Regions from separate parts of the Luteibacter sp. PvP120 genome, predicted to be linked through region 1. Evidence: predicted binding sites of a transcription regulator. Region 1 holds the regulator's gene; each other region holds the start of a gene.
The links. The regulator FliA, encoded in region 1, starts transcription of late flagellar genes. The targets are predictions, from matches to a motif close to TAAAGTTTNNCNNNCNNNGGCCGATAA.
Positions count from the first base shown of each region.

Region 2: ACVKN3_RS10475 (HD-GYP domain-containing protein) is a predicted target of FliA. The motif match lies at 1,336-1,362, and genes of this name have one in related genera.
Region 3: ACVKN3_RS01840 (methyl-accepting chemotaxis protein) is a predicted target of FliA. The motif match lies at 1,708-1,734, and genes of this name have one in related genera.

Region 1 is NZ_JBSRXP010000005.1:83,155-86,427, reverse strand. Features, by position in the region: gene ACVKN3_RS11685 (chemotaxis protein CheA) at 1-683, opposite strand, end outside; gene ACVKN3_RS11680 (protein phosphatase CheZ) at 691-1,332, opposite strand; gene cheY (chemotaxis response regulator CheY) at 1,343-1,744, opposite strand; gene ACVKN3_RS11670 (RNA polymerase sigma factor FliA) at 1,801-2,532, opposite strand; gene ACVKN3_RS11665 (P-loop NTPase) at 2,529-3,273, opposite strand, start outside.
Region 2 is NZ_JBSRXP010000004.1:243,184-246,456, reverse strand. Features, by position in the region: gene hutU (urocanate hydratase) at 1-565, shown strand, start outside; gene msrA (peptide-methionine (S)-S-oxide reductase MsrA) at 566-1,240, opposite strand; gene ACVKN3_RS10475 (HD-GYP domain-containing protein) at 1,499-2,713, shown strand; gene ACVKN3_RS10470 (putative bifunctional diguanylate cyclase/phosphodiesterase) at 2,710-3,273, shown strand, end outside.
Region 3 is NZ_JBSRXP010000001.1:503,572-506,844, reverse strand. Features, by position in the region: gene ACVKN3_RS01845 (CheR family methyltransferase) at 1-153, opposite strand, end outside; gene ACVKN3_RS01840 (methyl-accepting chemotaxis protein) at 160-1,677, opposite strand; gene ACVKN3_RS01835 (DUF1203 domain-containing protein) at 1,913-2,395, shown strand; gene ACVKN3_RS01830 (TonB-dependent receptor) at 2,392-3,273, opposite strand, start outside.

The DNA.
Region 1 (3,273 bases):
GCCACGGGCGCCGGGGCCACGGCAACGACCGGGGCGGGCGGCGGCGGAGCGGACGCACCCTCGGCGCCGGGCGCACCGGTGCCGTAGAGCGAGTCGAGCAGGGCTTCGAATTCGTCGTCGTTGATCGTGCCCGACGGTGCCGCCGGCGTGCGATCGGTGCGGGCGGCGTCGAGCATCGCCTCGAACTCGTCCTCGATCGGGTCGTACGGCTTCTGCGGGCCGGGGGCTGCCGCGGTCGCCGTCGACGTGGCGGCCGCCGAGATCGGCACGGCAAGCGCCACCGGCGGCGCGGACACGGCGCGACCGGGGATCAGCAGGCGATCGAGCAGCGAACGCGGTGCGGGCTCGATCGGCACGCCGCCGTCGGCGGCACGCATCATGTCGTTGAGCAGGTCGAGCGATTCGAGCAGCGCGTCCATATAGGCGGCGTGCAGCACGATCACCCCGTTGCGGGCCTCGTTGAGCAGATCCTCGCCACGATGGCACAGCTCGACCATGGCGTTGAGGCCAAGGAAGCCCGCCCCGCCTTTCACCGTGTGGAAGGCACGGAACACCGCGTTAAGCAGCTCCACGTCGTGCGGAGAGGCTTCGAGATCCACGAGCTGTTCGCCCAGGCTCTCGAGCAATTCGCGCGCTTCGATCAGGAAGACATTGAGCAGCTCGTTGTCCAGCTCCACGCTCATAGGGTACTCAGAAACCGAATTCGCTGAGGAGCCGGTCCACTTCGTCCTGGCTGACCTTCTCGGCGGCCGGCGCATTACCGCCCGCGAGCGAACCGGTGAGTCGGACCAGCTCGACGAGCGAGGATTCGACCTTGGCCATGAAGGCCTCGACCTGGGCCACGCGCTGACCGGAAAGATCCTGCCAGGACTGCGCCTCGACCATCTCGCCCAGCCCGATGTCGCAGCTTTGCGCGAAGTCGCCGACACGCACGGCCAGTGCCGTGGCGTGGGTGCCGAACGCCGGATCGGCGTGATCCAGCACCAGAATCTCATCGGCCTGCTTGGCCAGCGCCTGAGCCTGCGGACGCAGCTTCTCGCTGAAGTCCAGCGTGCGATGGGCCGCCGTGGAGCTCATTTCCAGCACATCACGCAGATGCTTGCGCGCATCGCTCATGTTGCCCGGCACGCCATCGGTGGAGATGTCGGAGGCCAGGCGACGCGCGGATTCGTGCAGGTCGCGCGCGAGGTGGCCCAGCGCCAGGAACAGGTGCTGCTCGCGGCTGCGGATCAGGTCGTCGAGCGCTTTCTCGAACGCCGCCGAGTCGTCGGCATCGAGCAGTTCACGCAACTGGGGGGCCACGTCCTGGCCGGGGGAAAGCATCGTGTTCATCGTCATTCCCTCAGCCCGCTGCCGCGGCAAGTCGTTCGAATATCTTGTCGAGCTTTTCCTTCAGCGTCACCGCCGTGAAGGGCTTGACCACGTAACCGTTCACGCCGCTCTGCGCGGCGGCGATGATCTGGTCGCGGTTGTTTTCCGCGGTGACCATCAACACGGGCATGGACTTCAACGCCGCATCCGCGCGAATGGCGCGAAGCAGGTCGATGCCCGTCATGTTGGGCATGTTCCAGTCGGTGACGACCAGGTCGATGGGCTGCGCGCGCAGCAGCGCGAGCGCCGCGTTGCCGTCTTCGGCCTCCTGGATGAGCGTGTTGGTGAAACCCAACTCGACCAGGAGGTTCCTGACGATGCGCCGCATGGTGGAAAAATCGTCCACCACGAGGATCTTCATGTTCTTGTCCAAAACTGCTCTCCGCCTCGTACGCTTTTTTCTTTACCGGCGACGGCACCGCGATGCCGTCACTGCTTGTCTTTCCAACCCGACATGCGTGCGCGGAGGCGAATCAGGGCCTGGCCATGGATCTGGCACACCCGCGACTCGCTCACACCCAGCACCGCACCGATTTCCTTCAGGTTGAGCTCTTCATCGTAGTACAGGGACATGACCAGCTTCTCGCGTTCCGGCAAACCGTCGATCGAATGGGCCAGCGCGTCGCGCAGGCCGTTCTTCTCGAAGTTGCCTTCCGGACCCGCGGCGTCCGGGTCCGCCACGTCGATCGCCGCGCCTTCGTCGCCTTCCGGCGCCGTCAGGCTGAGCAACCGCGCGCTCGCCGCGTCGGCCAGGATCTGGTTGTACTCCATGGCGTCGATGCCCAGCCGCTTCATCACTTCCGCGTCTTCGGCGTCGCCACCCGTCTCGTTCTCGATCTGTCTCGTTACCTCCGCCACCTCGCGCAGCTTCCGATGGACGGAGCGCGGGGTCCAGTCCGTCTTGCGCAGTTCGTCCAGCATGGCGCCACGAATGCGGATTCCCGCATAGGTCTCGAAGCTGGCCGCGCGAGTCGGCGAGTAATTCCTTGCCGCCTCCAGTAGCCCGATCATCCCGGCCTGCATCAGGTCGTTCGCATCCACGCTCGGCGGCAGGCGACCCATCAGGTGATAGGCGATCCGGCGCACCAGCGGGGCATGCGTCCTGACCAGCTGGTCGGCCGAAACCTTTGTTACTTCAAGGTATTCGCTTGCAACACTCACAGTGGCAGCCCTCCCCCCATGTGGTTCCGTTCGGCGAAAAAGCCGATGCGGCCCTGCACCCGGGGTTCGGGTTCACCCCATGTATCGACCGACCGGGCAAGATTCTTGAATCCCACGGCCGAACGGCTGCTCGGCCAGGCGTCGACCACGGCCGACTGGCGGCGGATGGCCTGTCGCAGGTACTCGTCGTGCGGCACCATGCCCATGAAGTCCAGGGACACGTCCAGGAAGCGATTGGTCACGCGGGCCAGCTTCTCGAACAGCTGGCGGCCTTCCTGGGCGTGGCGGACCATGTTGGCCACGATGCGGAAGCGGTTGACGTCGAATTCGCGGCTCATCACCTTGATCAGCGCGTAGGCGTCGGTCAGCGAGGCCGGCTCGTCGCAGACCACCACCACCACCTCGTCCGACGCGGCGGCGAACATCGAGACGCTGTCGGAGATGCCGGCCGCGGTGTCGACGATCAGGTATTCGGGGGCCACGGGGTATTCGTCGAACGCGCGGATCACCGCGGCGTGCTCGATGTTCGGGAGCTGCGCCATGCGGCGCGCGCCCGAGGTGGCGGGGATCACCTTCAAGCCGTGGTTGGCATGGAGGATCAGGTCCTCGATGCGGCACTCGCCCTCGAGCATGTGACCCAGGTGGCGCGTGGGCTGCAGGCCGAGGAGCACGTCGATGTTGGCCATGGCCAGGTCCGCGTCCAGCAGGACCACGTCGCGCCCGCCCATGGACAGCGCCATG
Region 2 (3,273 bases), on a different contig from region 1:
CGACCCGGAAGACATCTACAAGACCGACGCCAAGGTCAAGGAGCTGATCCCCGACGATCCGCACCTGCATCGCTGGCTGGACATGGCGCGCGAGCGGATCAGTTTCCAGGGCCTGCCCGCCCGCATCTGCTGGGTCGGCCTGGGCCAGCGGCATCGCCTGGCGCTGGCCTTCAACGAGATGGTCCGCCATGGCGAACTGAAGGCGCCCGTGGTCATCGGACGCGACCACCTGGATTCCGGATCGGTCGCCAGCCCCAACCGCGAGACCGAGGCCATGCGCGACGGCAGCGATGCGGTGAGCGACTGGCCGCTGCTCAATGCCATGCTCAACGTCGCCGGCGGCGCCACGTGGGTCAGCCTGCACCACGGTGGCGGCGTCGGCATGGGTTACAGCCAGCACAGCGGCGTAGTCATCGTGGCCGACGGCAGTGAAGCCGCCGACCGCCGGCTGGCCCGCGTGCTCTGGAACGACCCCGGCACCGGCGTCATGCGTCACGCCGACGCGGGTTATGCCGACGCCATCGATTGTGCCCGGGAGCAGGGCCTCAACCTGCCGATGCTGTAATCAGCGCCCGTTGGCCCACGAGGTCACGTACCGCTCCGGGTAGATCCGCTGCAGGGCCAGCACCTTGGGGCGGTCGTTGATCGCGATGTACATGGCATCCGGGTTCAGGCGCATGTAGTCCTGGTGCTCCGCCTCGGCCAGGTAGAAGCCCTTCAGTGGGGCGACTTCCGTGACGATGCGGCTGGGGAACGCCTTGGCCGCGGTGAGCTGGGCGATGTAGGCCTCGGCCAGTTTCTTCTGATCCGGCGAGTTGTAGAAAATGGCCGAGCGGTACTGCGTGCCGCTGTCGGGTCCCTGCCTGTTCAGCAGGGTGGGGTCCTGCGCCACCGAGAAGAACACCTGCAGCAGCTGGCCGTAGGTGACCTGGGTGGGGTCGTAGACCACCTTGACCGACTCGGCGTGGCCGGTATCGCCCTCGCTCACATCGTCGTAGTTGGCATGCTGCGCATCGCCACCGGCATAGCCCGTGCGAACGCTTTTCACGCCGCGCACGTGCTGGAACACGCCCTCCACGCCCCAGAAACAGCCGCCGGCGAAGACGGCGGTAGCCTCGCCCGAGGCCGGCGTGGCATCCACGGCAGGCGCCGGCAGTCGTACACCTTCGTCACGTGCGGACGCGGCCGAGCAGGCGGTGAGGGCGACGAGCAGCGCGGGCAACAGGGAACGACGAGACATGGCTTTTTCTCCCGGTCGGCATGACCTGATACATGAGACCGGTGTACCCGCGAAAACCTGACAGGATGTGAAGTCCGCCTTCACGTTCGTGTACCTACAGAATCGGCCAGACGCGCCGTTAAGCACCCGATGCGCGTGACACGGTAGAGTCCGCCGCTCGTTCGGCGACGCACCCGACAGGGATCTCACATGCGTCGAGAATACCGTTGAGAAAGGAGGGAAAACGTGGCGTATGACCTGGTAGAACGACGTGTCTTCGTGACCGATCTCGAGATCGGCATGTACGTCAGTCGCCTGGACTGCGACTGGTCGGACACCCCCTTCCCGTTGCAGGGCCTGCCCATCACGTCCCGTGAGGACATCGAATCGCTCAGCCGGTTCTGCAAATACGTGTTCGTGGACACGCAGCGCCACGTCGGCCCGGATCGTTCGCTCAGGCCGCCCAGCGTGGTGGCCAAGGCCAAGCCGGCTGTCGTCGTCCGGCCGGCTACCAGCACGCGCCTGGTCAGCCGCCATGCCTATACCGACACCGCGTCGTTCGACGACGAGATGCCGCGCGCCAGGGCGGCGTACGACACCGTGGCCGATTTCGCGATCCAGATGGTGGATGACCTCCGTCAGGGCCGCCCCGTGGAACCGCAGGCCATCGAGAACGCGGTACGCCCCATGGTGGAAAGCGTCCTGCGCAGTGGCGATGCCTTCTTCTGGATCGAGAGCCTGCGCCGACGGGACGGCTATACCTACCAGCACGCGATCGGATGCAGCACCCTGGCGGCCGCCTTCGGTCGCCACATGGGTTTCGAAGGCGACGCCATCGTCAGCCTGGCGGCGGGCGGCCTGCTGATGGACGTGGGCAAGTCGCAGTTGCCCGAAGAGCTGCTGGGTCGTGATGGCCCTCTCAACGACGACGAATGGGATCTCGCCCGCCAGCACGTCGGCGAGGGTGTCGCCATCCTCGATCATTCGGGCGTCCTCGACGACGAGGTGCGCGACATGGTGCTGACCCACCACGAACGCTTCGACGGCTCCGGTTATCCGTCCGGCCTGGCCGGCACCTCGATCCCCCTGGCCGGCCGCATGGCGGCGATCATCGATACCTACCACGCGATGTCGACGCCGCGGCCCTATCGGGCAGCGGTGTCCCAGCACACGGCGTTGCGCGAGCTGTACAAGGGCCGCGACCATGGGTTCCAGGGCGAGCTGGTCGAACAGTTCCAGGCGTGCCTGGGCGTGTATCCCACCGGCACCCTGGTGGAACTCAACACCGGTGAGGTGGCGATCGTGATGGTGCAGAACCAGTCGCGGCGTCTGCAGCCACGCGTGGCTATCCTCACGCGGCCGGACAAGAGCCACCTCGACGATTTCCTGATCGTGGATCTCATGCGCCAGGTGGATGTGGTACGCCGGGAAATCCTGCGTACGTTGCCGTCCAATGCCTACGGCATCGATCCACGGGAATATTTCACGGCATGAACGAGCGGGCGCACATCCTGCCGGCGGTACAGGCCATCCTCGACAGGTCGTCGGTGGATGCGGGCCCGTGCGCGGTGCTGATCGTGCGCCTGCAAGGCATGCGCGAGGCGCAGCTTCGCTTCGGCTACGACTTCGGCAGCGAGGTGATGCTGGCATCGCGCGAGCGCATCGTGGACGCGGTGCGCCACGTGGACACGGTGTTCGTCGCCGGCGACGACACCTTCGTCGTCGTGCTGCCGATGGTGCGTAACCGCACGCATGCGTTGCTGGCCGCCACGCGTATCGTGGCCGCGTTCGACAAGGCGCTGCTGCGCGGCGAGCGCCCCTGGCACGGGCGCGCCGTGGTCGGCGTGGCCATCCATCCGGACCATGGCGTCACTGCCGAATGGCTGTACCGCCGCGCCGAACTGGCCCACGACGAAGCACTGCGTATCGGCGAAGCCTTCGCCATCTACAAACCGGACGTGACCCCCGTCGAGATCCTCTACGGCGAGCTGCGCGAGGATATCGAGGCCAACCGGCTGCAAGTCGCCTTCCAGCCGCTGCACGACCTGCGCACG
Region 3 (3,273 bases), on a different contig from region 1:
GCCGGGCAGGTCAAGCTGCTGCAGGCGCCGACGAAGGCGTCCGTGCAGCAGCGTCCACTTGCGCTCGGCCATGACGATACCCGTATGCCGGCGTACCTGGGCAAACAGGGCTTCACGGGTGGCGGGACCGACGATGGCTTCGGTATCGAACATGGCGCGTCAGGTGGCGAAGTTGTTGACAGTGGCACTCAACTCGCCTGCGCCTTCCTTCAGTCCACCGCACGCCCGGGCGATATCGTCACACGTCGCCGCCGTCTTTTCGGTTTCCTCGGCGATATGTTGCACGGCCGTGGCGACTTCCCGCGCAGCAACGGCCTGTTCCTCGGCGCCGCAGGAGATTTCCGACATGGCCTGCGTCGTGTTCACCACGCCGAACAGGATCTTGTCGAACGCGGCCGAGGCTTCTTTCGATATCTGGCTGCCCTGCGAGACACGCTTGGTGGACTCGGCGATCAGCTTGGAAATCTCCTTGGCGGCCTGCGAGGAACGTTCGGCGAGCTTGCGCACCTCGTCGGCGACCACGGAGAAGCCCAGGCCGTGCTCGCCCGCGCGTGCCGCTTCGATGGCCGCGTTGAAGGCCAGCAGGTTGGTCTGGCTGGCGATTTCGCCGATCACCTTGCTGATGTCGCCGATGTCTTCCGACGACTTGTTGATCAGATCCATCGACTCGATGGATTTTTCCAGTGCCTTGGCGCCGCGCTCGGCTTCCTGCTGCGTGTCCTTGGCCAGCCGGTCGGCGCTCTGCGCGTTGCTGGCAATGGAACTGATGGACGCGGTCAGCTCTTCGATGGTGGCGTTCATTTCCTCCACCGTCGCCCCCAGCAGCTGGGCGCCGGCGGCCATGTCGTTGGACTGCTGGGCGATCTGGGTCGACGCGGACGAGAAATCCTCGGCACGCCGCTTGACCAGCTCTTCCAGCTCACCCTGGAACGTGACGTCGGCGGCGAACTTCACGATCTTCTGCAGCTTGCCGTTGCCGTCGTAGATGGGGTTATAGCTGGCCTGCAACCAGACCCGGCGGCCGCCCTTGGCCAGCCGGCGGTAACGACCGGAGTCGAATTCACCACGGCGCAACCGTTCCCAGAACGCCGCGTATTCCGGGCTCGACGTATAGGCGTCGTCACACAGCTTGCGATGGTGCTGGCCGATGAGCTCGTCTGCCGTGTAACCGACCACAGCCAGAAAATTGGCGTTGGCGGCGATCACGTGACCGCCGAGGTCGAACTCGATCACGGCCTGGGACTTGTCCAGCGCGGTCATCTTGCCGTCCAGTTCCGCGGACCTGTCCACCAGCGTGGTGATCTCGGTGGCGAACTTGACGACCTTGTATGGCTTGCCCTCGGCAGTGAAGACGGGGTTGTAGGAGGCACTGAGCCAGACCTCACGGCCGTCTGCGCCGATACGCTTGAACTCGCCGACCTCGGGCTTCCCGGCGGAAAGGCGCTGCCAGAACGTCGCGTAATCGTCGCTGGCGGCGAAAGCGGGCTCACAGAACAGACGATGGTGTTTCCCGACCACGGCATCGGAGGTGTAACCGAGCACGTCCAGGAAATTCTGGTTGGCGGTCAGAACCGTGCCGTGCAGGTCGAACTCGATGATGGCCTGGACACGATGCAGCGCGTCGTTCATCGCCTTCAGGTCGTTCAGTTCCAGCGTCTCGCTCGCGTTCGTGCCCATGACGTCTCTCGATCTGTGTGAGTAGACGTTTTATCGCCTCAAAATCGGCAAACTTGAGCTTGTTTTTGCGTGACCGGCCTTCACATGGATCAAATGCAGGGTCATAGGTGAAAGCAAAGCCATGTGAAGGCGCTGATGGGTTCGGCTTGGGGGCAGGCCCGGCGACAAGATCCGGATGGCACGCGGCGACCTCGGTGGGCAGGATGGCACCGTGCCCACCACCGGAAAAAGTCCCATGGTCTTTCGCATCCGCGGTCTCGATCCCGCGCCCTTTGTTCCCTATTACGGCCTCGACGACGCTTCACTGGCCGCACAAGGCGCGCTGCGCGTCATCGCCACCGACGACACGGGCTACCCCGAGCGCGTCGAACTACGCGCGGCGCACCGGGGTGAGACCCTGCTGCTGCTCAACTACGAACACCAGCCGATCGCCGGTCCGTATCGCGCCAGCCACGCGATCTTCGTGCGCGAAGGCGCCACGCAGGCCTATGACGCCGTGGATGAGGTGCCGGAGGTGATGCGTGTGCGGCAGCTTTCGTTGCGCGGCTTCGATGCGCGCGGACACATCGCCCAGGCCCTGCTCGTGGCCGGCACGCAGGTGACGGAGGCGGTGCGGCAGCTGTTCGCCAACGATGCCGTTCGCTATATCCACGCGCACTACGCGGCGTACGGTTGCTACGCTGCACGCCTCGACCGCATCGCCTCCGCGGAGGCCTAGAGCTTGTAGTTGATCCCGAACATCACCGTGCGCCCGTAGGTATCGAACTCCAGCGGCCGGGCCACCTTCACGCCGCTGGGCAGGCTGAGGATCTGCTGGGTCTTCATCGGCGAATCGGTAAGGTTGTTGACCTGCAGGAGGATCGACAGCCCGTTCCACGTCCCGTGGTCGAAGGCGTAGCCGAGCTGCAAGTCGGTCTGCTTGTCGGCCAGCACCTGGGTGTAGCCCAACTGGTCGAACAGGGCCACGGCCTCGCCGGTGAACGACGAACGGTAACGCTCGGCGACACGCACCGACCAGCCGTACTTTTCGTAGTAGAGCGCCAGGTTGGCGACCTTCCTCGACAGGCCGGGCAGGGTGGAGGGACTGCCGGGGATACTGGACACCGCGCTCACCGGCAGCGTGCTGTTGGTCAGCGAGAAGTTGGCCTGCACGCCGAAACCGTCGAGGGCCCGCGAGACCAGCCCGCCTTCCAGTGAGCCGGATAGCTCCAGGCCCTGCATCTTGCCGCCGGTGCCGTTCTCCGGCCGGGTGAACGAGCCCCGTGTGCTGGTCGGCACCAGGGTGGGGGTGTCGTTCGTGTAGCCCGAGAAGTCGTAGTCCAGGGTGGTCTGATTGTAGATGTAGTTCAGCAGGTTCTTGTTGAATACCGCGACGGCCACGTAGCTGGCCGTGCCGAAGTATTTTTCCCACGACAGGTCCGCGCCCACCGCGATATACGGCTTCAGCTTCGGGTTGCCGCCGCTGCCCGACCACAGCACCTGGCCCGCGGCCGGGCCTTCGGTCACCTGTGCGACACCCGCGGAGGTCGCCACCTTCTCGTCGTCGATGCGTCCGCGCGCCATGGTCTTGGCCAGGCCGAAGCGCAGGAACTGTTT